2 linked regions of the Flammeovirga agarivorans genome follow. The protein of the gene in region 1 interacts with the protein of each later gene in a pairwise test. Links are inferred from orthologs where the notes say so. Each region holds a gene or a part of one and is shown on either strand. Other genes may lie near its edges.

Evidence for each region.
Region 2: the proteins of pepT (region 1) and pepE interact in binary tests that used the Escherichia coli proteins (3 or more experiments, as listed by UniProt). The link is inferred for Flammeovirga agarivorans from one-to-one orthologs.

What each region holds. Positions count from the first base shown.
Region 1 is NZ_JABAIL010000001.1:268,988-284,523, reverse strand. What follows is about bases 4,280-7,265. They hold pepT (peptidase T), read right to left. Parts: upstream 6,393-7,265; coding sequence 5,166-6,392; downstream 4,280-5,165. Other genes in these bases: fabG (3-oxoacyl-[acyl-carrier-protein] reductase), read left to right, coding at 6,596-7,265; HGP29_RS01225 (hypothetical protein), read left to right, coding at 4,856-5,113; HGP29_RS01230 (AAA family ATPase), read right to left, coding at 4,318-4,701; HGP29_RS01235 (DcaP family trimeric outer membrane transporter), read left to right, coding at 4,280-4,304. Outside these bases: HGP29_RS01250 (Crp/Fnr family transcriptional regulator), read right to left, coding at 1-439; HGP29_RS01240 (DcaP family trimeric outer membrane transporter), read left to right, coding at 774-2,528; more of HGP29_RS01235, read left to right, coding at 2,559-4,279; more of fabG, read left to right, coding at 7,266-7,342; HGP29_RS01210 (porin family protein), read right to left, coding at 7,396-7,971; HGP29_RS01205 (hypothetical protein), read right to left, coding at 8,184-9,398; HGP29_RS01200 (TonB-dependent receptor), read right to left, coding at 9,489-12,248; HGP29_RS01195 (peptidylprolyl isomerase), read left to right, coding at 12,491-13,258; tRNA (adenosine(37)-N6)-threonylcarbamoyltransferase complex dimerization subunit type 1 TsaB, read left to right, coding at 13,441-14,115; replication restart helicase PriA, read left to right, coding at 14,172-15,536. UniProt on the Escherichia coli protein: Cleaves the N-terminal amino acid of tripeptides.
Region 2 is NZ_JABAIL010000002.1:600-15,881, forward strand. What follows is about bases 3,342-6,073. They hold pepE (dipeptidase PepE), read left to right. Parts: upstream 3,342-4,213; coding sequence 4,214-4,933; downstream 4,934-6,073. Other genes in these bases: HGP29_RS04835 ((Fe-S)-binding protein), read left to right, coding at 3,342-3,626; HGP29_RS04840 (hypothetical protein), read left to right, coding at 3,709-4,200; HGP29_RS04850 (tetratricopeptide repeat protein), read left to right, coding at 5,107-6,073. Also shown: HGP29_RS04825 (type IX secretion system plug protein), read right to left, coding at 1-1,011; HGP29_RS04830 ((Fe-S)-binding protein), read left to right, coding at 1,438-2,814; more of HGP29_RS04835, read left to right, coding at 2,826-3,341; more of HGP29_RS04850, read left to right, coding at 6,074-6,207; HGP29_RS04855 (hypothetical protein), read right to left, coding at 6,281-6,511; HGP29_RS04860 (sigma 54-interacting transcriptional regulator), read left to right, coding at 6,737-8,065; LPS assembly lipoprotein LptE, read left to right, coding at 8,058-8,585; HGP29_RS04870 (hypothetical protein), read left to right, coding at 8,675-10,087; preprotein translocase subunit SecG, read left to right, coding at 10,113-10,454; HGP29_RS04880 (hypothetical protein), read right to left, coding at 10,517-11,386; lpdA (dihydrolipoyl dehydrogenase), read right to left, coding at 11,553-12,947; odhB (2-oxoglutarate dehydrogenase complex dihydrolipoyllysine-residue succinyltransferase), read right to left, coding at 13,078-14,613; HGP29_RS04895 (GNAT family N-acetyltransferase), read right to left, coding at 14,664-15,098; HGP29_RS04900 (2-oxoglutarate dehydrogenase E1 component), read right to left, coding at 15,111-15,282. UniProt on the Escherichia coli protein: Hydrolyzes dipeptides containing N-terminal aspartate residues. May play a role in allowing the cell to use peptide aspartate to spare carbon otherwise required for the synthesis of the aspartate family of amino acids.

The sequences.
Region 1 (15,536 bases):
TTGCAGATAAAAATGACCAACTCTTAGAAAACTGATCCAAAATTGACAAGATTTCTTCTGACAATAGCCTTGCAAAATTCCCAAAAGTGGGAAAATCATAAATTAGTTTTTGGTAATCTTCATAGCTAATTCTATATAAAGTGCAATCTTCCAAACTTTCAATATTTTCAAAACTCGGCTGCTGTGTATAGAAGCTATACCATGACGTAATAAACATATCTTCGATATAAAACCACGAACTTACTTGTCTACCATCATGATAATAGAAGTTGTGCAAAACACCTTTCTCCACATAATACAGATACTTTGCTCTCTGGTTTGCCTCCAATAAAATCTCAGACTTTTGAGTTTCAATCTTTACAAAATCTTCTTTTATTCGTAATTCCAGTGCTTGATCAATCGTTATCTTTTGTCCAATTTTTTGAAGAAGAGTAAGCATTTAATGTAGTTATATTAAAGAAAATGATGAGTGCCTAATCAAATTAGTAATTGAGCTTGAATATAAAAAAACTGATTAAGAATCGTCTTATTTTAATCAGTTTTAGTAAGGTGTGAAATGTAGCCCCACCGGGAATCGAACCCAGATCTTAAGCGCCGGAAGCTTACGTACTCATCCGTTGTACTATGGAGCCATATTTTTATGTTTTGCGAATATACTACCTCCTTTACATAGTAACAACCATCAAATTTTCTATTTCTAAAGAAAATGAAGTATTTTTAATTGAAACTTCTTCAAGTTTAATATTCTATTCTGAGAAAGACTCTCGTTATCAATGACATTTGATTTTAAGAACTATACATTACTCTTTTTACTATTTTTTCTTTCTACACTGCAAACTAATGCACAATGGATGAGAGCTGAGGTAAATCAGGACGTCTACCTAAGAGATTATGCCGATAAAGACAGCAGAATCATTATGTCTATGGAAAAAGGTCGCGGTCTTTTAGCCCTTCCAATTAGTAAAGATGATGTCTATATACGTATCTGGGACTACCAAACGGGTAAAAGAGGCTATGCTTACAATAAGTATATCACTCTTATTGATACCTTGGTTAAGGGAGACCTCACCAACTTAGAAGTGAAAGGTTCATTAAAAAGAGGTGGTACTACGCTGCATATTGAAAATACTGAAAAGCAAGATGTACATGTTGAAATAGATCAAGTTCCTTATGCTTTAATGCCTTATCAAGAGATCACTCTAAGACTAAAAAGTGGAGATCATGGCATATGGATTAGTAAGGATGGTGCTTTCCCTTTTTGGGGAAACCTTGGTTTAGCAGACAGTGCTGAATATGTTTTGAAGATTGCGAACGAAGAAGATGTTTTAATAAGTGAATTAAAACCAATCTATAGCATGCAAGATACCGTTCGGATGGAATTTCATCATGTCGATACGGTAAATATCACTCCTAAAGTAAAAATTGATACCGCAAGAATTGTTACCAACAAACACCCTCAAGATCTGGAAAAAGCAAAGTCTACTGTAGGGTTGAGAGGATACGTAAAACTCAATTCAATATTTGACTTTAATGGGCTTTCTGATGTGGATCGTTTTGTCCCTGTAGAAATACCTGTGGGTGATGTTAGGAACACACAAGATAGAGGGTTTTATATGGGGGCCAGACAGTCAAGACTAGGATTCTCATCAAAAGTAAAAGCAAAAACGGGATACCTCAATTTATATATTGAAGGTGATTTTGCAGGAGGAAATACCAGTCAAATGTATTTCCGGTTACGACAAGCCTATGCAGAATACGGATACCTTACAGTAGGACAAACATGGACGACTTTCTCGAACTTAGAAGCACTTCCTTTAACAGTAGATCGAGAAGGCCCAAATAGTAGTGTGGCTATCCGACAAGGAATGATCAGATATGAAAAGAAAGTAGGTGACAACCAAAATGTTTTTGCGGTTGCTGTAGAGAGTCCAACTATCTTATTTACCGATTCTGTAGCAATCGATCAAAGGCAACTAGCTCCTGATGTGGTTTCAAGATACAAATGGACTTATGCTGATGGACACCTACAAGTTTCTGGATTGTTTCGATTGCTTTCTTACACCAATAAAAATGATAATGTAAGCAGTGAGGTCGGCTACGGTATCAATCTCAGTGGAAAACAATACCTCACTGACAATGAAGATAACATCTTGTATTTCCAAGGGATTTATGGAAAAGGGATTAGTCGATATGTCAGAGGGTTTAGAAACTATAATTTTGATGCATTTTTTAGTCCAGAAGGAAATATATTTATTCCTCAGACTGCAGGTGGGTATTTCTCTTTGGAACATCATTGGTCAAAAAAGCTATTTAGTAATATTACTGCAGGAGTTACATGGTTAGAAACAGCCAATTGGCAAGAAGATAATGCCTACCAAAGCAGTTATTATGGTAGTTTCAATAGCTATTGGTTTGCTTTTGATAGAATGCAATTGGGGCTTGGCTACATTTATGGTGTGAGGAGAAACAAGGATAATGAAAGAGGTTATGCTTCTCGTTTTCAAATGTACATCAGATACGACATCTAACTTTGTAATACTTTATTGATCTTTCGATTTATGCGATCACTTTCTAATATATTCACTTTATTTCTAATCCTATTGAGCTTTGTTGCTGAAGCACAGTGGATGCGAACATCTGTGGATCGCACAACCTACTTAAAAGGATCTACCTACATCGATAGCCCTGCATTACTGAGGTTAGAAAAAGGAAGAGATATTCTTACTTTGCCTTTAGACTCTGCCGAAACTTATATTAGAACTTGGGATTACATCTCAGGAAAAAGAGGATATGTATATAAAAATGATATCACATTAATTGATACTCTAGCTAAAGCAACACTTGAAGACACCACCAATAAAAGGTCAGAAAATAGAGATGGAGCTTCGGTAAGAATAGAAAATGAAACCGGAGAGTCCATTATTGTTGAGATCGACCTTATTCCCTATCCTTTAAAAGCTTACGAAGCAGTACGTTTATCATTAAAAAAAGGTGAACACGGTTTTTGGGCCTACAGAGATGGAGCATTACCCTTTTGGGGAAATATTGTATTGCATGATAGCAGTGAAAATATACTCAAGATTGAAGAAACAGAAGGTGTCATTATCGCTGATATTGAACCTATTTTTCACCAAAGAGATACTGTTGTCGTTGAGCAACATCACAATGAAGTGATCCAAGTAGCGAAACTTCTAAAAGTGGATTCCACTAAAATTGTTGATAATAAGCACCCTCAAGACTTAGAAAAAGCTACTACTCTACTTGGAATTCGTGGTTATGTAAAATTAAATGGATTATATGACTTTAACGGATTAACAGGAGTTGGAGGATTTGCTCCCTATAATATCCCTGTGGGAGATGCCAGTACCAAACAACCCGGATTTCACTTAGATGCAAGGCAATCAAGAATAGGTATGTCCTCTCGTATCAAGACCAAAGAAGGGTTTATTCGTTTCTATGTAGAAGGTGATTTTGCAGGAGGCGGAACAGGAATAAATTACATGAGGCTTCGACATGCTTATGTTAGCTACGGATATTTAACTGTAGGACAAACTTGGTCCACTTTTAATGATCTTGCGACTACCCCATTAACTGTCGATAATGAAGGACCAAGTACAGGTTCTTCGACAAGACAAGGATTAATCAGATATGAAAAGAAAATTGGTAATACAGAAAATGAATTCGGTGTAAGTATAGAAACACCAACAAGGACATTTACAGACTCCATCGCCATCGACAGAAGACAGAAGTACCCTGATTTTGCAGGAAGATACAAGTTTGTTTTACGTCATTCTTCATTGCAAATTGCCTCAATTCTTCGTTTTATATCTAGTTATAACATGAATGAAGACATCGTAACAAAACCTGGATTTGGTATGATGGTAAGTGGAAAAGTCAACCTTAATTTATACAATAAAAACAACCATATCTATTGGCAAGCTTTAGGTGGAAAAGGGATCACAAGATATGTTTCTGCCTTCTCTAATTATCAGTTAGATGCAGTACCCAACCCCAACGGTGAATTGTATATTCCATTGAGTATGGGTGGATATATCGCATTGGAACATTACTTCACAAAGAAGTTTATGATGAATATTGTTTCAGGGTTTTCATGGATAGACAATGCCGATTTTCAACCCGGAGAAACCTTCGAAAAAAGTTATTACAATAGCTTAAATGGTTTCTGGTTCCCATTTGATAGAATGCGTGTTGGTGGGAGTTATGTACAAGGGCAACGTTTCAATAAAGACGGCCAAAAAGGGCATGCCCAACGATTTCAATTTTATGTAAGATATGATATTTAAGAGAGCTATATTACTATAAAAGTATATCAAATCTCTTGGCCATTTCATCCATTTTTTGACGAGGGACGTTATGTGTAGATCGACTACCATGTCTGTTTTCGACAATCAGTGTACTAACGATATATTGGTACTTTTCTGCTAATTCGAAATACGGAATCATTTCATCCTCAGTTGTAAAAGTATTCGAAACAATCACTAACTCTTGTCCTCTTCGCATACAGTACTCTGTCATTTCCTTACACTTTTTATGTGCATTACTGAGCTGAGATGGGTTGAACTCGTATTCTCCTTTCTCATTCAACATAAAATCATCTGCTTCAATAGAACCTCCTAAGGATTCCGCTAATGTTGTTTTACCTGAACCCGGTAATCCTCTCAATAGTAGTAATCTTCCCATAACTAAAAAATAACATTGAATTCTTACTATTTATCAATATAACCTTTAACTTTAATTGGAGAATATTGATGGACAGTTATTTCTGTTTTATTTGATTTCTCTAATCACGACAACCCCAGAACCAAATTTAATCGAATACCTATACTTTTTAAATATGATCAACCTCCAGCACATCACTTTCAATAAACTCTCGCTGATACAGAAGGCTGAGATTGTACAATACTTTTCCGACCTGCTGAGTACCATGAATCAATTAGGAAAAAAATATGAACTATACAATTACGATGGGACTTATATTCAGGTACAATATAAAACAGATAACTTATTAGAAAACGAGATTGAATCGATCATTGAATACGACAAACTAATACCGTTTTGTCCTAAAATAGATTGGAAAAAGTTCTTAAAATAAAACTACCTTTTCAATACTATTAAAAAGGTAGTTTTAAGATTGATTATATCTTTTACTTCGTTGCTACCAACTCAGCAATTTTTACAATTACTTTCGTTGCTGCTTCCATTGTTGGAACAGGAACATACTCATAACGGGCATGCATGTTATGTCCACCTGCAAAAATATTAGGACAAGGCAATCCCATAAATGATAAACGAGCACCGTCAGTCCCGCCTCTAATAGCTTTCACATCAGGCTCAATATCCAAGGCTTTCATTGCATCTAATGCAAGATCTACAATATGCATGTTAGGCTCTACCTTTTCTTTCATATTGTAATATTGATCTACCATATTCAATTCAACACTATTCATACCGTATTCATTTCTGAATGTACCGACAAGTGCTTTCATATGGTCTTTTCTTGCCTCAAAAATTGTTCTATCATGATCTCTGATAATGTATTGAAGTTTCGATTCTTCTACACTACCTGTCATCGTTAATAAGTGATAGAAACCCTCATACTTTTCAGTCGTTTCTGGTGTTTCACTATCTGGAAATTTTGTTGCAAACTTAGCAGCAATATTCATTGAGTTCACCATCTTACCTTTTGCAGTACCTGGGTGTACATTTTGCCCTCTGAAAGTCACCTCTGCATATGCTGCATTAAAGTTTTCATATTCAAACTCACCCATTGGACCACCGTCCATAGTGTAAGCCCATTCTGCACCGAATTTATCAACATCAAATAGATCAGCACCTTTACCTACTTCCTCATCTGGAGTAAAGCAAATTCTGATTTTACCATGCTTTATTTCAGGATTTTTCACCAAGTAATCCATGGCTGTCATGATTTCAGCTACACCTGCTTTATCATCAGCTCCTAAAAGCGTTGTACCATCAGTGGTAACAATCGTCTGACCTACATATTGCTTGATTTCTGGAAATTCTTCAGTAGATAAAACGATACCTTTTTCTTTATTTAAAACGATATCTTCTCCATCGTAATTTTCCCATACCTGAGGGTTTACATTTTTACCTGTAAGATCGGGAGTTGTGTCTACATGGGCTACAAAACCAATGGTAGGAACTTCTTTATCTACGTTCGATGGTAAAGTTGCCATCACATAGCAATTCTCATCGATAGTTACCTCTTCTAAACCTATTTCTTTCAATTCCTCAACCAACAAATTCGCTAAGTCAAACTGTTTTTTTGTACTCGGAATTTGCTCCACACCTGGAACAGATTCAGTATCAATTTTTACGTATCTTAAGAATCTCTCTAATAATTTTTCCATGGAAGTAATATTTCATTTTTACCGCACCAAAGATACAATTCAAAGTGAATACTTGTTCGTTTTAGTTGTTAGAAAATGTCATTGTTCTAAAAACAGGAAAAAAAGTGTAATTAATCGTATGATAAATGGTAATAAAACTTGTTCATTATATCTTTTTTGTATCTTGCGGACTGAATTAATTCTATAAACTAGAAACACACACCATGAAACTGCTAGAAGGCAAAAACGTTTTGATTACTGGTGCGTCTAAGGGTATTGGACGCGCAATCGCAATTCGTTGCGCGGAGCATGGCGCAAATATAGGCTTCACTTACCTTTCAAGTGTAGAAAAAGGTGAGGCATTAGTAGCTGAGCTTGAGGCTTATGGCATCAAAGCTAGAGGTTACCGTTCAGATGCATCTCAAATGGAAGCGGCTGAAAAATTAATTGCTGATTTCACATCAGATTTCGATTCATTGGATGCGCTTATCAACAACGCAGGTATTACAAGAGATACACTTTTAATGCGTATGTCTGAAGAACAATTCAATGATGTAATCAGAGTTAACTTAAACTCTGTATTCAATATGACTAAAGCAGCTACTAGAACTTTCTTAAAGCAACGTAGCGGTTCAATCATTAATATGAGTTCTGTTGTTGGTGTTTATGGTAATGCTGGTCAAGCAAACTATGCTGCATCAAAAGCAGGTATTATTGGTTTCACACAGTCGGTAGCTAAAGAATTGGCTCCTCGTAATATTCGTGTTAATGCTGTTGCTCCAGGTTTCATCGAAACTGAAATGACAGCTACTTTAGATCAAAAAATTAAAGACGAATGGTTGGCTGATATCCCTATGAAAAGAGGTGGTAAGCCAGAGGAAGTTGCAGATCTTTGCGTATTCTTAGCTTCTGATATGTCTACGTATATCACTAGACAAACTATTCAGTTGACTGGTGCAATGAAGAGTTAATCTTTATTTTTATATAGCAAAAAAGGCTGTCTCGTAAAAAAGACAGCCTTTTTTTATTTATGACGAATTTTAAATAATGTACCAAGAGTAATGGAATGATAGTTATTTGATTCTTGTACCATAATTACTTCATACTCTAAACGTAAAGCAAGAAAATTTGTAACACTAAAATCACTGCCCACACCCAGTAATACATCCTGAGATTTTACCTTATTAAGGTATGTGTTTACATGATTTTCATAAATCAAAGTATAGTAGTTTCGATGACTAAGAAACACTACTCCAGCTTTAACAAAAGCTGAAAGCCTCCCAAAGGAATAACGTCCAATTCCGGTAAAATCCCACCCCTTTTTATCAGCATTTAAAACATATAAATCGGTTTGTTCTGAAACATTTCCCAAGAAACGGTTTCCTAACTCAAATCCTAAATATTTAAATTGATATCCAATAAAAAGTTTACGAGTGGTAGACACTCCTTCTACTTCATATCTTTGCTGCCAAAATTCAATATCGTTTTGATTAATAAGTGAGGCTCCTCCACTAATTCCAAGATAAACCTGTGCATTAATCGATGTAGTTGTTAATAATATAGTGATGATAATTAAGTAATAGTATTGGTTATTCTTCATACTATAACTTAACTATTCGTTCACTGCATCACAATAAACAACTATTTTTCAGATAGTTATTACTTACCAAATACAATTATTCCGTAAAATTATTCAATAAAAAACCCTAGGCTAATTCTATTAACCTAGGGTACTCACTGATTTGGTCTTTGCGAGTTTTTAGTATTAGCTTAGGGTAATTATGCTATACCTTTTTGTATATCATCTATGACTTACTCACAAGTTTCACAGTCATCAACATAAGCAACTTCTGTATCAACAGACTCAGCTGTGTAAGCAGATACTGTTAATTCGTTGTTCATTACGTTGTTGATTGTAACATCATTGTGAACGTCAAATCCTTTCTTAGCGTTTACAACTTTTACATTGATGAAGTTACCTTTAGCACCTTCTCTAACTCTGAAAGCAGTAGTTTCACCAGCAACACCTTCAACTGTTACGTTAGTAACTGTAGCTTTAGTGTAAGGCTCAGCTGAGTTGTTTTTAGAGTTGTTGTCAATTTCAAAACCTTTATCGAAAGATCTTGAAGCATCATGAATTACCCATAAGTTCGTTAATGAACCAACGTAACCATGTGCCCAGTCAAATGAATCATCTTCACAACCAACTGAAACTAAGTTCTCACCACTTACAGTACCACCGAACCACTCAAGGCCATCATCAGTACCTTTGAAAGCTTGTAAGTTTGATAATTCAGTACCTGAACCTACACCTGAGAAAGTAAATGCGTTGTGCTCTGACTCATCACCATATTTGTAACCAGAGAATTCAACTCTTACGAAAGTTAAGATACCTGAATCATCAGAATCGTTTGTACCACCATAAGTAACGTTTGAATCAACTTCTGGAGAAGCTTCACCGTTAGCATCGCCATTATTAATTGTAGCTCTACCGTTAAGTAATAAACCACCCCATGCACCTGGAGTTTTATCTTTAGAAGTGAAAACGATCATGTTTTCCTCTGTACCTTGCGCGTCAATTTTTGCATCTTGTAAGACCATTAAATATGAATCTGATGCTTGTGCTTCAATTACTGTGCCTTCAGCAATAGTTAAAGTTTTACCAGCTGGAACTTTAACAGCACCTGTGATAGAAACATTACCTGACCATGATAATTGATTGTCAGCTAAATCTCCAGCAGTGATTGTTAAATCAAAATCACCAGAAACCGAAGTACCTGCGTAATCAGTACCTTTTGCCCATGATGGTAAATCACCAGCACCTGTACCTGCACCATTCGATACAATTTTACCTGCTGCTAATGCTTGATCTTGAAGTCTAGCATCATCATCTGTACCAGTTGAATCTGCAGGAGTATCTCCGTTAATGTTGTCATCGATAGGTCCTGTTACATCATCAGAATCACATGATATTGTGAATAAACCAACTAATGCGATAAATGCAGCTGTTTTAAATTGCTTTTTCATAATTAAAAGTTGTAAATTTGTCTCGAGAATTAAAATATTAATTTTTAAAGGAGAGGTCGTAAGTTCCATTTACTTCCTCTTTTTTTTATGCTAAAAACTGTATTTGAAGCCTAACTTAGCATCAACTCCTTTCTTATAAGTTTCAACAACACCTTGTGTTCCGTTTGTGAACTCTTGCTCAAGAGTAATGTCTGGGTTTAAGATGTTTTTCACTGATAAGTCTAAGCTGATTTTTTCACCAATTTTATTCTTCCAAACAAAGTTTAGTGTTCCATAAGATCTTTCGTAGATATCACCAGCACCTTGTGAACCTGCTGCTACAATTCTATCACCGAATGTGTTGTAAGTTACAGTGAAGATTGAAGTTACATTATCACTAAAAATGTTTGCTTCGTGTGATACATTTGCATTCACCATATAAGGAGATGCTCCGTACATTGCTCTTTGCTCGTTTGTAAACTGACCAGCAGAACCGCTTAAGTCTGTTTGTGAAGTTAATAATGTAGTATTGAATCCAACATTTGATCTAGATAACCACTCTCCTCCATTTTGGAAGATATTTGATAATCTTTTGTTTAATTCGATTTCAACACCAGCAACATGCGAAGTACCTGCGTTTACATAAGTAAATTCTGTAATCGCTGACGCTTTTGTTACTAACTCGATTGTATTGTCAATTTGCTTAGCAAATACACCTACTGAGAATAATTCACCTGAGTTAGGGAAGATCTCATACTTAAGATCGAAGTTCAATACATCTGAGTTTTCCAAGTTCGGGTTACCTACAATCTTCTGACCGTTGGCAAAAGTGAAACGGAAAGGAATTAACTCTGACATCATTGGACGAATAAGAGTCTGTGATGCTGCTAAACGGATGTTTGACTTTTCATTAAGCGAGTATTTGAAGCTCAATGATGGTAAGAAATTACTAGTTTCTTTGATATTTAAATTGTCTGGAGCGTTAGGATCTGTAGTTCCTTCGTCTTTGTAAGCTACTTCTTGGTAACCTTGCTCGAAACGAGCTCCAACATTCATTTTTAATTTTTCAGGAACGATCTCATAACCATAATCTGCGTAGAATGCATTTACATTCATCACTGCATTAAATTTAGTATCGTAACGAACAATTGGCTTGTAAGTTAAAGTACCATCTGCAAAGTTTTGATCTAGATCTTCTTGAGGGTTATCAATATCGATTCTTGGAGGAACACCTTGGATACTTAATGTAGACATCCACCATTCGAAAGTTCTGTCTTTGAATGACCCGTTGTAACCTACTGATAAATTACTTCTGTAAGTATCATTGTATTCATTGTACTCACCAAGACCGTAAGTTGCTCCAATTCTTGCTGACCAAGTATTCTCGTTCATATCTGACCAGAATCTATGAGAGTCATCTGGAGCATTTGCGAATAGTTTACCTGTAAATTCACCATTTTCATACTCAAGATCTCTATATGTCAACTGACGTCTATCTGGCTCTTGTGATCTTGATTTAGAGTAACCAGCGCCCCATGATACTGTTAAGCGATCGTTTTCGCCGAATTTATGATCACCAAGTAATTGATGAATATTTACTGTGTTTTGAGTATAAGTATTACGCTCTCTAAAGATTGGCTCTTCTCTACCTAATTCTTCATGCTTACCTTGTAAGTCTAACACACTGTTAGCTGACTCATTGATGAAGATATTATTGAATGAGATTTGATTCTTATTGTTGATCTTGTAGAACATATTACCCATTGCGGTTGTGTTTGTAGAGTAGATATATTCTTTTGAGTCGTAGTTGTTAATTGTAGTACCTTCTGCTCTGTAAGTTCTTTTTACACCTTCTCTGATTTCATATTCGTTATCAAATGAAGCTGATGCAATAAAACCGAAAGCACTTTCGTCACCAAATTCGTAAAGGTTACCACCTGCAGCACTAAAGCTCATGTTAGGACCTGCCGTTTTATATGTTGGTGAGAATGAGTTGTCATATGAGTTAGGAACTTCTCTGTTGTACATTTCTGTAGGTAAAGCTCTACCATTACCTGAAAAACCTAACATTTCCATATCACCATCTGCAAACGTTTTAAAACCATTTCCAGTAGCGATAGAGTTATAAGCTCCTGATAAGCCTATTGTGAAAAATCCTTCATCTGGATAGTCTTTAGTAACAATATTTACAGTTGCACCTGCAAAATCACCATATAAAGAAGGATTAAACGTTTTGTTGATATCAATATTTCTAACAACATCTGTTGAGAACAATCCCAAGTCAATTACTTTTTTGTTAGGGTCTGTAGAAGGAACTACTAAACCATTAACTGTTGCGTTGTTATATCTATCACCTAAGCCTCTAACGAAAAGACCTCTACTTTCTACCTTAGTAACACCTGTTACATTGGCTACAGCGTCTTCAGCATCTGAAATACCTTTTACTGACATCTCTTCAGCACCAATTGCTTGGATCATTACATCAGAATTCTGACGCTCTACCATCAAAGCACCTGCTGATTCTGTATTTGCTTTCGCTACGATTTCAACAGCCTCAAGCTCTTGTGCATCTAAAGGAAGAGAAAAGTTAACTACAACTTCTTCTCCTTCTACTACTGAAATTTCTTGAGTTGTTTTTTTGTAACCGATAAATGAAGCTACTAAAGTATAATTACCTACAGGAGCGTTAAATTGGAAGTTACCAAAAATATCAGTTGATGCACCAGTTGTTGTTCCTGATAAAGAAACACTCGCACCGATTACATCTTCACCTGTATCTGCGTCTTTTACGTTACCCTTGATAAGCCCCTTCTGAGCAAAGGCTGAGATTGAAAGAATAATTAGCGTAAATGAAATGAAAAATTGTTTCATTGTTTGTTTAAATTCTTAAATACTAAAACTGTGTTAACCAAATCACGTTGCAAATGTAGGAGTGGTCTATGTTGTATTATTTTAGAAATCTTAAACTTGGTGTTAATTAAAAAAGGTTTTCTGTTAACTCAATGTTACATAGAATCTAAAAATTCGTTATAAACAAAATATACACGCCTCAAGAATTGTTATTTTTCTGCGATTCTATACATTTGAGTAAACTTTTTTAATACAGACAGCCAATGTTAAGAAATTTCAAACTCAAATTATTCATACTTATTCTTGGTTTTATTGCATATTCTTGTAACGAAAATAATAGTAATAAATACACTAAACAGGAGTACGAAAAGAAAACTAAAGTCAACAGAACAATACCGAAGTTAGATGACACCAATATTATGAAAGTATTGGACTGGTATGGTCCTGAAAACCAAGAAACAATTGTATTGATCGAAACCAAATACGGTAATATTAAGCTTAAGCTTTATAAAGAAACATGGAAACACAGAGCCTCTTTTATCTTGCTAACAAAGAAAGGGTACTTTAACGATTCTCAATTTTATAGAGTTGTACCTAATTTCATTGCTCAAGGTGGAGACTCTGACGAACCTGATTTTAGAGTAAAGAAAAGAAAGGTCGGGAAGTATCATGTTCCAAATGAAATTGATCCAAGACGCTTTTTTCATAAGAGAGGTGCACTTTCAGCTGCTAGAGCTTATAAAAACAACCCTACTCGACAATCTACACCTTTCGATTTCTTTATTGTTCAAGGAAGAGAGGTAACAGAAGGCGACTTGCAAGCATCTGAACAGGAAAATGGTCTAGAATATACAGAGGAGCAAAAAAATATCTATAGAACAATAGGTGGCGATCCACATTTAGACGGTCAACACACTGTTTTTGGTGAAGTAATAGAAGGAATGGATGTAGTAGATAAGATTTGTGCTGTTCCTACTGAAGGTGAATGGCCATTAGATCCTATATTTATTAATGCAAAAGTTATTGAATAAATAAGTATCAGTAAACAAGGTTTGTACCCCCTATCTCCATTATAATTTACCGTGTTGTATTGGGGTGTCAAATTATTTGTTAACCGATAAGATCAAACTGAAATAGTATTTTTACTTTTGCAGTACTATTCCTAGAGATGTCGAGATCTCTTATATCATAAATTTTAAATCTTAAATCATCCATGATTTTAAGCATTGATACCTCCACTACTGTTTGTTCAGTAGCATTACATACATTAGAAGGTGAATTGTTGTCTTATTATGAGCAGCATATTGATAAGTCACACTCAGAATACCTTTCTGTAATGATCAAAAATATTACTGACAACGCAGGTATTGCAATGACTGATTTAAAAGCTGTTGCTGTTTCAGAAGGACCTGGTTCTTATACTGGTCTTCGAATTGGAGCTGCTACTGCAAAAGGATTATGCTATACTTTAGACATACCACTTATTGGAGTAAGTACATTGGCTTCTATGGCCTTGCAAGTTTCTTATTATGCAGAATCGGAGGATAATATTTGTCCTATGATTGATGCAAGAAGAATGGAAGTCTACACAGCATTATTTACAGCTGATATGAAAGAGATTCTTGCCCCTCAGCCAATGATCATGGATGAAAATAGTTTAAGTGATATTTCTGGTAGACTAGTATATTTTGGAAATGGAGCAGATAAATGTCAAGAGTTATTGGCTAGCAAACCATCCAAAATTATTAAGAACATCGTTCCTTCTGCACAATATATAGGAGAACTGGCACTAGAAAGTTTCCAGAAAGATGAATTCAAAGATGTTGCCTACTGGGAACCTGAATACCTAAAAGAGTTCCAAGCAACAACACCAAGAAAAAGACTGTAATAATTAGTATTACACTTTTTCTATCTCTTTACGATTTTTAGTCAATACCATTATATATGAAGTTTGCTGAAGTAATTCTTCCTGTTCCTATACCAAAAAGTTTCTGCTATAGTATCCCACCAATGATGGATGTGGCTATAGTGGTTGGTCACAGGGTACTGGTTGAGTTTGGAAACAGAAAAATGTATACGGGTATTGTTTCTGAAATTCATGATAAACATCCTGATAAGTACGAACCCAAACCTATTTTAGAGGTATTGGAAGTAGAACCCAGTGTAAACCCATCACAAATAAAACTTTGGAAATGGATCGCTGATTACTATATGTGTACTATTGGTGAAGTATTAAATGTAGCATTACCTTCAGGGTTAAAACTCAGTAGTCAATCATATATACAATTACATCCACATTTTATTATTCAAGAAAATCTTGAAATACTAAATGATCGGGAGTTTACTTTACTGTCTCATTTAGAAAAGGAACAGACTATTCCATATACTCAGGTAGGGAATATCATCCAGCTAAAGAGTCCATATAAAACCATTAAAGACCTTATTGCCAAAGAAGCAATTCTGTTAATTGAGCAGATAAAAGAAAAGTATAAGCCCAAGATGGAAAAGCGTATTCGATTAACTGAACAATACGCAGAAAACCCAGAGTCTTTGGATCAACTTTTCGAACAACTTGGCAAGAAAGCGAAACAAGAAGATGCGTTGCTTAAATACCTTACGCTAGTACCTGTACATGAAGATCATTTAAGCAACTACCATGGTGTAGCAAAAAAAGACTTTATCCACAGTGGAAGAGCATTATCTCCAAGTTCTGTGGGTACAATGACAAAAAATGGCATTTTTGAAGAGTTTGAACGTCAAATACCTCGCTATGAATTAACAGCTTCAGATAAGATGCAACCCACTCCACAATTATCTGATGCACAAAATGAATGCTTACATAAAACAATAAAAGGGCTAGAAGAAAAAAATGTTTGTCTTCTACATGGAGTGACAGGAAGTGGCAAAACTGAAATCTATTTACAATTAATACAAGGGGTAATCCAGAATGGAGAACAAGCCCTTTTTATGATTCCAGAAATTGCTTTAACCTCTCAATTAGTAAGAAGACTAAAAGTATATTTTGGTGATGTACTTGGTATTTATCATTCAAAATTTTCGGATAATGAAAGAGTTGAAACTTGGAAAGGTGTTCAAGAAGGACGTTTTCAAGTAGTCGTTGGTACACGATCTTCTTTATTCTTACCGTTTTCAGATCTTTCCTTAATTATTGTCGATGAAGAACATGATTCATCCTATAAAGCACATGACCCTGCCCCAAGATATCAAGGACGTGATTTAGCTTTAGTTTTGGCTCATTTTCATCATGCAAAAGTAGTTTTAGGTTCTGCTACTCCATCTCTAGAGAGC
Region 2 (15,282 bases), on another replicon or contig:
GAAAATTACTTCCATATAGTCAGCTTCTAACCAGTGATCTCTTTTCCCTGATGCATAAATCAGATAATTTCCATTATAATCTACTCTTTGCTGATTGAAAGCTTTACCATTTCTTATTAAGTCTTCATGCAATCTAACCTTATTGAAGTTTTTCATCACATCTACAGACGACACTGTTGCTCCTCCACCATTGAGACTACTTGTCTCAAAAACTCTAAATTCATTTAAACCCCAGAAGGTATTCTCCCCATTTCCATATGAATAGTCTAATATATGCTCATGTCCACGAATAAATCTAGGCTTAAGGTTTTCTATAGAGTTATCCCATCTTCCATTTTGTAAAATAGCTACAGAAAAATCTCTCATCGCATTCACTACCGTAAGGTCACCGTAATTAACTTTAAAATCTATTTGTTGTTTGTACCTTCTCTCACTACCGTTTCTATCTACTACCTCACCCACAATTGCTGCAGTTGTTTCAGCTACCAAAAATCTTCTTGTGATGATTAGATCATTCTTATTCCCCTCTTTATAGACCTTCAACACATAATTACCAGACATTTTAACTTGTGGTAACTGAAATATAAAATGCACGTAAGGGACCTTTGTACTCATTGAAAAATCGAATTCATTTAGTTTGAAAGAATTGTAGTCTCTCATAAACTCAATTGGCTGCAACTCTGAAGGTGTCCAATCTCTATTGCAATGAACTATTTCGGCTTCGTAATAATCTGCATCATCACCAAACACATCAAATTCCAAAACAAGTGGTGTTCGTTTATTCAAAAAGACAAAAGGAAGGTTAAGTTGTTTGTTTAACTGATCTCCACCAACGGCATATAACTGCACAGTTCTGACATTTGGGTCATATGTAAAATCAGCATATTTGATGTTCTTATTCTTATAACTGTCCAGTGTCACTAACTCCCATTTATTGGCTTGGCCATATCCTGTAATTGAGAGTAACAGTAAAATTATAGTGAATGGTATAAATATATTTTTTCTTGTCATTGCTATTTTAGTTTATGGCAGTCATCAATTTAGAAGATTTATTTATCATTATTACTACCACAAGTTTTAAATAAAATAAAATCTCTAAAACGAAATCTCCCATCTTAATATACATATCCTAAATACTTAGATTTAATTGAATCTAGAAAGTAAAACTGAACTAAGAATAATTATATTTCACAAAAATAAATGAATGATTATTCAATTTAGAATTATTCTCAATAAGTGTAATAATCACAATATTTTAATCAGATACGTGATTTTTCCAAAACTGCTTACTTATATTTACCGCCAAGATTATAACAAAATATTTGTAAATCTCTTTTTAATCTACTTTATTAGTAAAAAATACTCTGCTTGCATAACATTTTTATGTATTTGAGAGTTACACAATAAACAATAAACACACAATAATTTTTAGACACTATGATACAGATTGTGCAACAACTACTCTTTGTGGCTGCAATCGGTTTAACAGGGTATCTTGTAACCAAAAGAGCTAGATTCATTTATAGAAATATACAACTTGGAAAAAAAGACATAGAAGTACAAGGAGACAAAAACAAACGACTAGCAAACATGTTCAGATTAGCATTTGGACAACAAAAAATGTTTGATCGTCCGGTGGTTGGCATCATGCACTTTGCAGTTTATGCAGGGTTTCTTCTTATCAATATCGAAGTTTTAGAGATAGTAATTGATGGCTTAACAGGTCAACACCGAATTTTTTCAAATGTTATTCCTTCAGGAGTTTATCATTTCCTTGGTAGCTTTTTTGAAGTTATGGCCTTATTGGTAACAGTTTCTTGTTTTATCTTTTTAATAAGACGTAATGCATTAAGAATCCCAAGATTTCACATGGACGAGATGAAAGGATGGCCCTATAGAGACGCCAACTACATCTTATATGCGGAAATAATTCTAATGACAATGCTTTTCTCAATGAATGCTACAGATGCAGTATTGCAAACACTAGGAAATGAGCACTACCCTCCTGTAGGTACTTTCGCTGTATCACAATTCTTTGTTCCCATTTTTGCAGGTTTATCAGAAACAGCTTTAGTAGCGATTGAACGTACAGCGTGGTGGGTACATATCTTAGGTATTTTTGCTTTTGCAGTATATGTCACATACTCTAAACACCTTCATATCTTCTTGGCCTTCCCGAATACATTTTTTGCTAAGATGGAACCTAAAGGACAAATGAGCAACATGGATTCTGTTACCAATGAAGTAAAGATCATGCTTGGTATGCCGGTAGATAACACTGATGCTGGAGAATCTGATGAAATGCCCACTTTTGGTGCAAAAGACGTTCAGGATCTTTCATGGAGGAATGTAATGAATGCCTATTCTTGTACAGAATGTGGTCGTTGTACATCACAGTGTCCTGCAAATATTACTGGCAAAAAATTATCTCCAAGGAAGGTGATGATGGACGTTAGAGACAGAGCAGAAGAAATTGGTAAAAACATCGATGCCAATGGCGGAACTTTCCAAGATGACGGAAAATCGTTATACGGAGACTTTATTTCCAAAGAAGAATTAATGGCTTGTACATCATGTAATGCATGTGCTGAAGCCTGCCCTATCAATATAGATCCCCTTGGAATTATCTTAGACATGAGAAGATATGTCGCTATGGAGGAATCTGGAACACCACAAGAATGGAATATGGTCTTCCAAAACATTGAGAATAACCAAGCTCCTTGGGCATTTGCTGCTAGTGACCGTTTTAAATGGGGAGAAGAACTACGTACGCAAGAAATCAAGAAAACAAAAACTGAAGAACAAGACGCATAATAACAACACAAATGGCTGAAAATAATTTTCTAAAAGTGCCTACTATGGCCGAAATGGTAGAACAAGGCAAGCACCCTGAGGTTTTATTTTGGGTAGGTTGTGCTGGTTCTTATGATGATAGATATAAAAGAGTGATTACAGCTTTTGTAAAAATATTAAATGAGGTAGATGTTAACTTTGCTGTATTAGGACCTGAAGAAAGTTGTACAGGAGATCCAGCAAGAAGAGCAGGAAATGAATTCTTATTTCAAATGCAAGCAATGCAAAATATTGAGGTATTAAATGCTTATGAAATAAAGAAAATCGTTACTGCTTGTCCACACTGCTTCAATACGATAAAAAATGAATATCCAGCCTTAGGGGGAGATTACGAAGTATTGCATCACTCTCAGTTTTTGCAATCTTTAATTGATGAAGGACGTTTAACATTGGAAGACGGCAATGCTTATAAGGGCAAAAAAGTTACCTTCCATGATTCATGTTATTTAGGCAGATCAAACAATGTATATCAGGCTCCAAGAAGTGTAATTGAAGCATTGGATGCTGACCTTGTTGAGATGAAACGTTGCAAAACAAATGGCCTTTGCTGTGGTGCTGGCGGATCTCAAATGTTCAAAGAACCTGAGTCTGGAAATAAAGATATCAATATCGAACGTACCGAAGAAGCACTAAAAACTGATGCAAAAGTTGTAGCAGTAGGCTGTCCATTCTGTATGACAATGCTGAGTGACGGCATAAAAAATAAAGAGAAAGAAAAAGAAGTTCAGGTAATGGATATTGCCGAGCTTGTTGCTTCTTCAAAAGGGCTTTAATCAAGTCTCTAGAATCTATTACTGCGAGTGTATATTAGTTATGCACTCGCTTTTTCTTTTTATATTGCGAAAAAAAAGAATTATGTACAAAAATTTAGACACACTAGCGGATTCATCACGCCTTTGGATATATCAATCAAATAGAGCTTTTACTTCAGAAGAAATCACTCTTATCAAAAACTCGTTACTACAGTTCACAGAATCTTGGAACGCACACGGTTCTGATTTACAAAGTAGTTTTGATATCCCTTACAATCAATTTATTGTTATCGCAGTAGATGAAAATACCGCTGCTGCTTCTGGCTGTTCAATTGATAAATGTGTAGGCGTTATCAAACAGATTGAATCGCATTTAAATATTTCTCTTTTTGAAAGAACAACCATCGCATACTTACAAGAGGAAGAAGTTGCAACATTCAAATTAAACGAAGCGAAACAACTAGTTTCGGAAGGCACTATCACCCCTACTACAAAGATTTTTGACAATACAGTACTTAATCTTGGAGACTTTAAATCGAAATGGATTGTTGATGCTGGAAACTCTTGGTTAAAAAGATATTTTGTTACAGCCTAATTAAACCTAAATAATGAATCAAAGAAATTTATTGATTGTTAGTACTTCTACCGTTCATGGTAAAGGCTATTTAGCTTATTGTGAAGATGCTATCAAATCATTTTTTGATGGAATTGAAGAAGTTATCTTTATTCCATTTGCCCGTCCTGGAGGTATTTCTCATGACGAATATACCAGCGTTGCTAAAACCAAATTTAATGAGTTAGGATTCAAAATGCGTGGTTTACATGAATTTGATAATCCTAAAAAGGCATTAGAAGAAGCTAAAGCCATTTTCACTGGGGGAGGCAACACTTTTGTCCTACTTGATCAACTTATTAATCAGGGCCTTATCGATGTTATCCAATCTAAAGTAAGTGAAGGATTACGTTATATGGGAACAAGTGCAGGTTCAAATATCACAGGTCTTACAATTAATACGACCAATGATATGCCTATTGTTCATCCAAAAACGCTAAATGCACTAGCTCTAGTACCTTTCAATTTAAATCCCCATTATTTGGATCCTGATCCAAATTCTAAACATATGGGTGAAACAAGAGAAACGAGAATCAAAGAATTCCATGCTTACAATGACCAGATAGTTGTAGGTCTAAGAGAGGGGTCTTGGCTTCATGTTTCTGGAAATAAAATAACGTTAGAAGGGCCTCTTTCTGCTAGAATTTTCGAAAAAGATAAAACTCCATACGAACTGCAACCATCTGATGATTTCACATTTCTAATGGAACAATAATATTCACGGCTATAACTTTATATTTGTTATAGCCGTAAAAATACAAATATACTTAAATTGATAAATTACAATTTGTATTCTTAATACATTACATTTGTAAACCAAGGTCTGTGAATCTTTACATTTTATTACACTATTAACCCACCACATTCTTCTTATAAGTTTTTCAAAAAATGAAAATAGATTACTACGAAATTCTAGGAATAGAAAAAGGGGCTGACAAACGACAGATTAAGAAGGCTTACTTAAGCCTTGCCAAAAGATACCATCCTGATGTAAATGGAAATAACGAAAGCTTTGAAGAGAAATTCAAGCAAATCAATGAAGCATATGATACGTTGATCAACGAAAGCAAAAGATTTCGTTACGATTATGGTATACAACAAGAAGACCTATATACTACTGAAAACACTTCAGCTCAAGAAGAAAACCGTTATTCAGAGGAACGCAATAAACAGAGAGAAGAAATAAAAGAAGATCTTGAGCAAGAAAAAGCTAAAGACAAAAAGAGCAAAAAGAAATGGATGCCATTAATGGTAGCGGGTTACGCTGCGGTAATGATTGGAATTGTGTCTTTTTTCGTCCAACGCCAGAGTAAACTGGCAGCGTCTACGTATGAAAACGCAAAAATAAACCTTGAAGAAATGCATCTTGACCAAGCTATGCTCGATGTAAAAGAGCTAACAGAGTTAGATGCACATGATCAAGCAGATATTATTACAGCAGGCATTTATGTCTCAAAAAGACAAGCAAATAGAGCAATAGATTACCTGGAACCTAACTTACATAAATTCAAAGAAGACAATCAATTACTTTCAGATGCTTATTACTATTTAGGCAGAGCATATTTTCTAAGAAGACTAGAAAATAAAGCAACGGATTATCTCGAAAAATCTCTAGAATATTCATCAAATCCTAATGCAGTTTACTTTTGGTTGGGGAAATCACTAGGCGATTTAAAAATGGATTTTGCTAAGGCAGGTGATTTTTATGAAAAAGCTATCAATAATGAAAATTATAAAGAAAGAGCTGTTTTAGAGGCTGGTATCGCTTATCAGAATAATCAACAATATGAACTTGCCAAAGATATGTTTATGCAGTTGGTAAATCACCCTACTTATAAAAAAGAAGTAAACTATTATTTGGGCTGGCATTATTTCCTCTACAAAAAGGACAGAGATAAGGCTTGTATCTTTTGGGAAACGGCCGCAAAACAAGGCAATCCCGAGGCTAGATATCAATACAGTAGAACTTGTGGAAGGATAGGGAATTAAAAAAGCCTAAGGTAATAACCTCAGGCTTAAAAGTAGTAATTCTCATTTCATATATTAATATCTTATATATATTTTATAATTCGTTTATCTTGTTTAGACCTAAATCTGTCACATCAGCAAAAGTTCCCTTTGGGCTGATATTTAGGTTGGTAACCAAACCTTCATCTTCGAATTGTTTTGCAATTTGATTTAAATCATAAGTACAAAGCGGTAAACCCATAATTTTAGCAAGATGCTGCATAGATTTCCCTTTGTTCATGCACAATCCTAAAAGAAGTTTGTTTGATCTGAAATTGAAAGACATGGCTGGTTAATACGAGGTTAAAAATTAGGTAAAAATTCGATACGTGACAAAAGTAGAAAAAAAAAATTCAACGATTAGCATAAATTCGCTACCATTTAAAAAAAATTAACACAGACTTTGGTCATCAAACTTGGTATTAGCTATTCTTTTCTATCAATCATAAATAAATTATTGTAATTTTGTCATGACAAATAGTCATACGATAAAAAAATTATTTTACCCTTGATGGAGAATAGAGAATTATTATCAATAAAACAAAGATTTGGTATTATAGGAAACGCACCTAGTTTAAATCATGCGATTCAAGTAGCAGCTCAAGTAGCAGCCACTGATTTGACTGTAATGATTACAGGTGAAAGTGGTTCCGGTAAAGAATCTTTTTCAAAAATAATACATCAATTAAGTGCCCGAAAACATGGTAAATTCATCGCTATTAACTGTGGTGCAATTCCTGAGGGAACAATAGACTCTGAGCTTTTTGGTCATGAAAAAGGCTCATTTACAGGTGCAAATGAAACTAGAAAAGGATATTTTGAGGTAACAGATGGCGGAACAATTTTCCTAGATGAGATTGGTGAGATGCCTGTGGAAACTCAAGCTAGACTTTTAAGGGTTCTCGAAAATAAAGAATTTATTAGAGTTGGATCTTCTAAAGTATTAAAAACGGATGTAAGGGTCGTTGCTGCGACCAATGTAAATCTTCTTAAAAACGTCCAAAAAGGAAAATTTAGAGAAGACCTCTACTACCGTTTAAATACTGTACCTATACAAGTTCCTCCTTTAAGAGAAAGAGGTAATGACATTGAACTTTTATTCAGAAAATTTGCTACAGATTTTGCTGAACAATACCACGTTCAACCTTTATCGCTTACTCCAGAAGCAAAACACGTACTTATCAATTTCCCTTTCCCCGGAAATATTCGACAGCTCAAGAATTTGGCAGAACAAATGTCTGCACTTGAGTTAAACCGTCTTGTTACTCTAGAGACGATGCAGAAATATCTCCCTCATGCTACTAGTAATAAACTTAGAGTTTTAGAGAATGAAGATCAGGGATTAAATGAAAGAGATATTTTATACAAGGTTTTATTCGACATGCGACAGGACATGAATGATTTGAAAAAAATTGTTCTTCAGTTAGCACAAGGTAAAACTAATGCGAATACGGTCATTCAAGAAAATCCTAAATTATTTAGTAGTGTAATTGATGAACACAAAACATCATCAACTACAGTACCTATGTCAGGTGAAACAGGTTTAACGGTAAGACCTAATACCACCTCTGTGAAATATACCCCTCCAACTCCTCCTACACAAGAACAACCAATTATTATAACAAATGATGATGAGTATTCTGAAAATACTTACGACATCGATAATATGGTTGAGGTAAAAGAAGAAGAGGAATCACTTTCAATTGAGAAGAAAGAGAAAGAATTGATCATTAAAGCACTTCAGAAGAACAACAACAAAAGAAAGTACGCTGCACAAGATCTTGGGATTTCAGAGAGGACACTTTATAGAAAAATCAAACAATACGAACTTGATGAATAACATAAAATTCAGTTATAAATATTTAATCATCTGTTTTTTAGCAATATCCGCTTGTACAGGTGTGAAATTCACATTCTCAGGTGTCAATATAGACCCTAGGATCAAAACTTTTTCTATTGAGCCCTACACAAATGAGGCTTCTGATGGCCCTGCAACCATGGCCTTTCAGTTTACTGATGACTTAACGCAGTATATTCTAAGAAACACAAGTTTATTACCTGCCCCTCAAGGTCAAAAAGGCGACATTGAATTTAGTGGAGCCATAACAGGTTATAGAGTCACCCCTGTATCTCCTGGTGGTGGCGAGAGTCAGCAAACGCAACAACAACGTTTAACGATCACTGTAAAAACCAATTTTATCAACAACTATGATGATGAAAAAAGTTTTGACCAAGGATTCTCATTTTTCTATGACTTCCCAGGTAACCAAACCGTTCAACAGGTCGAAACAGAGGCAATTGACGTGATTTTCGAGCAAATTATCTACGATACTTTCCAAAAAGCACTAGCAGATTGGTAAAGATTAATGTATATTTGGATATGGATGGTTATACTGTCCATATCCAATTATAATGAATCCCCCATCACACTACTTTTTTAATACTTACTGTGGATCTAACTTTGATTGAAAAATGGCTTAAGAACCCACAATCGGTTTCTTATAGAGATATTGATGATATTAAAGCAGCTATCGAAAATTATCCTTATTTCGCTGCCCTTCATGTGCTTTTAGCTAAAGCTGAAGAAGGTAAAGCCGAATATGTGAAGAGTGCTGCTGCTTATGTTACCCACCGACCTTCTCTTCAAGCTTATTTAAATACAACATTTGACAGTGATATCAATCTTCCCGATACTTCCGGAATTGAGATTGAAAGTGATGAACACGAAACACTGGATAAACTATCAGATGATAACAATGATTACTTATCTATAAGTGATGAGAATGAAGAAGTAGATGATATTTTAGAGCATATCACTAACGAAAGTGAAGCTTCAACAAATCATGTCATTGAAGAAGAAGTTCCTGATGAGGATAATGATTCTATAGTTGATTCAGCAGAAGATGAAAGTAATTTCATTTCTGACACACAAGAAGTTGATGAAGCTACTTTAGAAGATCAAATATTAAATGATCTAGAACATGCTGAAGATTTACAATCAACTGAAGAGGTAGAACAAAAAGTTGATACAAGTATTGCAGATGAAATTTTAGCAGAATTAGCTAAACTTTCAGCTCAACAAGAACAACCTGAAGGGTCAGAACCCACTTCTTTTATGAATGAAGAAGATAAAAATGACGAGGAAGAAATCATTTCTAACCACACCATTGAATCTGAAACTGCCTCTGATTTCCAAGAAGAGCAAACAGAAGATGAGTATTCAGCAGTAAATGATGCACCATTGGCTTCTCTAGAAGATGAGTCTAATAATATCATGAGCTCTGAAGAAATGATGGATCGTTTCCAAGGGTTTTTAAATACTAAGAAACAATCTGAAGAAGAGATCATAAAAGATTTATCTGAAGATGAAAATATCGATTCAGATACTCTATCTATTACATCTAAAGAGGAAAATAAAGTAGAAGAGACTTCGGATGGGTTTACTGAGTACTCCTTCCCTAGTTATGACACTTCTAGCTTTGATGAAACGATTAAAGATGAGGATTACCTCCATAGTGTTGATAATATGAATGACGAAAACATCATTGATTTCAACAACTTTGACCCTGTTCAGGTTGACAAGAAAGGGCATCAAAAAAATATTATTGATAATTTTATTGAAGTTCATCCTAGCATTTCTCAGAATGAATTAGATCTAGAGGAGCAAAATCTTGAACAAATCGACCTATCCGATCAGGCATTACAAGGTTATAGTATTCCACAAACTGAGAGTTTCGCCAAATTGTTAGAAAAACAAGGAAAAAAAGACGAAGCAATCTCAATTTATCAACATCTTATCTTGAAAAATCCAAATAAAGCTAGTTTCTTTGCAGAACGGATTGAATTCTTGAAAAAGGATTAACATAAAGCATTAACATTACAATACAATGATGTACTTTTTTATAATCCTAATCCTTATCATCGCAGTGCTTCTTACTTTATTAGTATTAGCACAAGATTCTAAGGGTGGTGGATTTACAGGTGATATGGGCGCTGCTAGTAGCTCAATGATGGGTGCGAGAAGAGCATCAACTTGGATTGAAAACGCAACTTGGGTGTTGGCTATTTCATTATTTGTATTGTCAATTGGTGTAAACATTTTTATTCCAAAAGACAACTCTGCAAATATCCAGACATCAAACAGTATCGAGAACGCAGCTGATATGCCTGTTCCAACTACTCTTCCTGAAACTCCTGAGGAAGCACCAGCAGAAACTCCTGCTGAATAATATATCAGAAAAGATATTCTAAAAAAGCCATTACAAACAGTATGTTTTGTAATGGCTTTTTTTTATTTCTTACCTCCATAAAACTGCATATTAATGGAACTGAAGATTTGAAAACTACTTTGGCCCACTCCTTGAGAATATACAGCGTATTGTGGCTCTATAAACAAGTTAAAAACTGTAGACCCTAATTTCAGTACTTTACCATAACCTATTCCGATTGGAAAATTATATTTACTATTGGTGAAATCCATGGTCCAAATGGGTGCACCTCTTAGATAATTCCCTTTACCTAATTGAAAGAAATAAAAAGGTTGTATTGCAGCCAAATTTTCATCTGCATCCAATGCGTTTCCTTGATTATCGGTAAGTTTAGAATCTTCTCCTACACCTACTGTCCATGTCACTAATCCTCCCCATTGAAACATTTTTGATTTGGCAATGAAGAGTACCAAAGCTCCACCAACTTGCCAGTTATTTGCACCCAGACTTACATCATAATTATTGACCAAACTCCCTCCAGGACCACTAACAGTAGAAACTGCTGTTGAGGTAGGTGCAAAAACCATCGGTCCTACACCAAACTGAACAGGAGAAGACGAGGAAGTTGCTAAATAGGTGGCAAATAAGTTGAAATCACCTAACCCTGTTACTGAAGAGTTATCTGATGGGCGGTTTACTGTCAATGTTGGCAACGTTGCTCTGAAAAGGATTTTACCTACAGGCTGAGCATACCTAAAAGAAGTAACCATATTCATCCCGTCTACTCCAGTTAAACCGGTTTGATAGTTAAACTGAATATTAAATGCCTTTAGGTCGGCTAATGGGTTGTTTGCATTGGCAGATGCATCTGCTGCTCCTGACTTTTCATCTTGAGCAAGTAAAGAAAAAGATAAAAAAACACTAAACAGTACTATGAATTTTAAGCTTCTCATTTTCAGTAGTAATTGGTTATAGTTTTAAAATAACCTATATCAATCGCTACATAACTAAATCAGTTTACCACTCTGAAAAAATTAATATCATTCCTTTGTTTGAGAATAAAAAAAGGCTGCTAGAATGTAACTTCTAGCAGCCTTTTCATTTATTTCAATATGTTGATTACATATTCAATGCTCTATCTCCTGTTGCAGCAAGACAAGCTTCTTTAATTGCTTCAGAATAAGTAGGGTGAGCATGTGACATTCTAGAAATATCTTCTGCTGACGCTCTATACTCCATTGCAACAACTCCTTCAGAAATCATATCTGCAGCTCTAGGGCCAATGATGTGCATTCCTAAGATCTCATCAGTTTCTTTGTCTGATAAAACTTTAACTAATCCATCAATATCCATAGAAGCTCTTGCTCTACCTGATGCTCTGAATGGGAATGAACCAGACTTGTAAGCTCTTTTCGATTCTTTCAACTCTTGCTCAGTATATCCTACAGACGCCACTTCTGGCCAAGTATAAACAACACCAGGAATCAATTTATAATTGATATGAGGCTTTTGACCGTTGATATGCTCTGCAACAAACACACCTTCTTCCTCAGCTTTATGCGCCAACATAGCACCTTTTACTACATCACCAATAGCATAAATACCATCTACAGAAGTTTGTAAATGTTCATCTACCTCTACTCTACCTCTATCGTCTAATTTTACACCGATAGCTTCACAGTTCAATTTATCAGTGTAAGGACGACGACCAATAGAAACTAAGCAGTAATCACCTTTGATCTCTACTTCTTTTCCTTTTTTGTCAGTTGCTTTAACAACAACCTCTTCACCTTCTACTTTAACTGAATCAACTTTAGTTTTTAGGTTAAATTTAAATCCTTCCTTCTTAAGAACTCTTTGGATTTCTTTACCCATTGAAACATCCATTGTAGGAATTAAAGCGTCTGCATATTCTACTACAGTTACTTCTGCTCCTAATCTTGCATATACAGAACCTAACTCAAGTCCAATTACACCACCACCAATTACGATAAGGTGCTTAGGAATTTCTTTTAATTCTAATGCTTCAGTTGAAGTGATGACTCTTTTCTTATCAAATTCAATAAACGGCAACATTACTGGTTTTGAACCAGTTGCAATAATTGTCTTTTGAGAATTGATAATCTTAGACTCTTCGCCTTCAATCTTGATTGTATTTTTATCTACAAACGACCCAAAGCCGTGGTAAACATCAATTTTATTTTTCTTCATCAAGAAAGCGATACCGTCAGTAGTTTGTTTAACTACTTCACCCTTTCTTGAAATCATTTTACCAAAGTTAATTTTTGGAGCTTCTGCTTCTAAACCATGCTCAGCAAAACGGTGTACTGCTTGATGGTATAACTCTGATGAATCCAATAGTGCTTTTGAAGGAATACATCCAACATTTAAACATGTACCACCAAGAGTATTATATTTTTCGATTAAGGCTACTTTCATGCCTAATTGTGCTGCGCGGATAGCTGCAATATATCCACCAGGACCTGAACCTATAACTGTTAAGTCGTATGTCATAACTGTTCCTTTACAAGGTTTTTTAAGTATCAGAATCAAGACAGTAAGCTGACAAGATTCTTTGTTTGTGTAGTGTAATTAAAATGGCTCATGCAAAGATCTGCATGAGCCTAAGCATATGTTTATTCAATTAAACATCCAATAGTAATCTAATTGGATCTTCAAGAAGTTCTTTCACTCGTTTTAAGAAGCTTACAGACTCTCTACCATCAATGATTCTATGGTCATATGACAATGCCACATACATGATAGGGCGAATTTGTACTTCTCCATTAATAGCTACTGGTCTCTCCACAATATTGTGCATACCTAAAATCGCTGATTGAGGTGCATTAATAATTGGAGTTGACAACATAGAACCAAATACACCACCATTTGTAATAGTAAATGTACCGCCTTCCATTTCTGGAATAGTTAATTTGTTATCACGAGCTTTCAAAGCAAGACGTCTTACTTCTTTTTCAATACCAGCTAAACTTAATGATTCAGCATTTCTGATTACTGGAACCACTAGACCTTTTGGTGCAGAAACTGCGATTGAAACATCTGCATAATCATTGTAAACGATTTCGTTACCATCGATGTATGCATTTACTGCAGGCCACTCTTGTAAGGCAACAGTTACCGCTTTAGTAAAGAAAGACATAAAGCCAAGACCGATCTCGTGCTTGTCTTTGAACATCTCTTTATATTTCTTACGCAAGTCCATTACAGGCTTCATGTCAACTTCATTGAATGTAGTCAACATTGCTGTTTCATTCTTAACAGAAACTAAACGACGAGATACTGTACGACGTAACGCCGTCATTTTCTCTCTACGTTGTACTCTATCTTCAGGATTAGCTGCAACTGGTGCTGCCGCTGCCTCAGATTTCTTAGCTTCTTTCTTAGGAGCTGCTGTTTTTTGAGCTTTCTCTGCATCTTCTTTAGTGATACGACCATCAACACCAGTACCTTTTACTGTTGCAGGGTCGATACCTTTCTCAGCTAAGATTTTTGCTGCAGCAGGAGAAGCATGTCCCGTTGCATATGTTGAGTTCGAAGAAGTTGGAGCAGACGCACTAGCTTCAGCTGCAGGTGCCGCATCAGAAGTTGCTGCAGGAGCATCACCTTCCATTACTTCAATTTTACAGATAGGAGCACCAATTTCTAAAGTATCTCCTTCTTGAGCAATTACACGAAGAATTCCTTGTGCTTCAGCAGTCAATTCGAATGTAGCTTTGTCAGATTCGATTTCACATAATAAATCATCTAACTCTACAAAATCACCATCTTCTTTTGTCCAAGTTGCAATTGTCACTTCAGAAATAGATTCACCTACTGTAGGTACTACCATATCTAAAACTTCGCCAGTTGCCTTAGGACCTTCAGACGCAGCTGCTGCTGGAGCTGATTCAGATGTAGCTGCTGCTTTTGGAGCACCTTCACCTTCTTCAATTGTACATAATAAAGCACCAATTTCTAAAACAGCATCTTCTTGTGCATCTGGAGAAATTGTAATAACTCCGTCTGCTTCTGCTACTAGTTCGAAAGTTGCTTTATCTGATTCTAATTCACAAAGAACATCATCAAGTTCAACAGTATCGCCATCTTCCACTAACCATTTTGCAACAGTTACTTCTGTGATTGACTCACCGACAGCTGGAACAGTCATTTGTAAGCTCATAGTTTTTTATTTTTAGGTGACGGCACCTTCTCGGCACCGTCACAATAGTTCTAGACTAATTTCTTTTTAAATTTATAGTGAGGAATACCTACCTCCTCGAAAAGCTCTCCTTCTTTATCGTATTCAAGCTTAACGTAGAATTTTTCAGCTACTTCTCTTGCATGGAGTGTGATTAATTCAAACCCGTTGTCCAATGCAAAAACTTCACTGAATTGAACCATCAAAGAACCTAACTTCCTCCCTCTCTGATCCTCTCTAACAGCTACCTGGCGCATTTTTACTTCTTGAGGTGTTATTGGTTTTAATACAAGGCAAGCAACCACCTCATCAGAATCATTCATCGCTACTAAATGGTAACTATCGAATTCCTCTGATAATTCCTCTTCAGAAAATTGTAGGCCAAGAGGTTTACGCAAAACCTCATCACGTAATGCTACTGATAATTTGTGTTCAGGAGAATTAAAAGCTACTTCTTTGATAATCATGATTAATATATATTATAGGTCCTCTTTATCGAAAGCTACAGAAACGATTCTCTCTGTTTCTTCTTTATGTACTTTAGGGAAACCTGTTGCTGGTGAAGCTGATGGTCTACGAGCCACTAACCTCATCTTAATCAACTGCTCCTCATTTCTGTAAGCTCTCAAGATAAACGTCCAATAACCCATA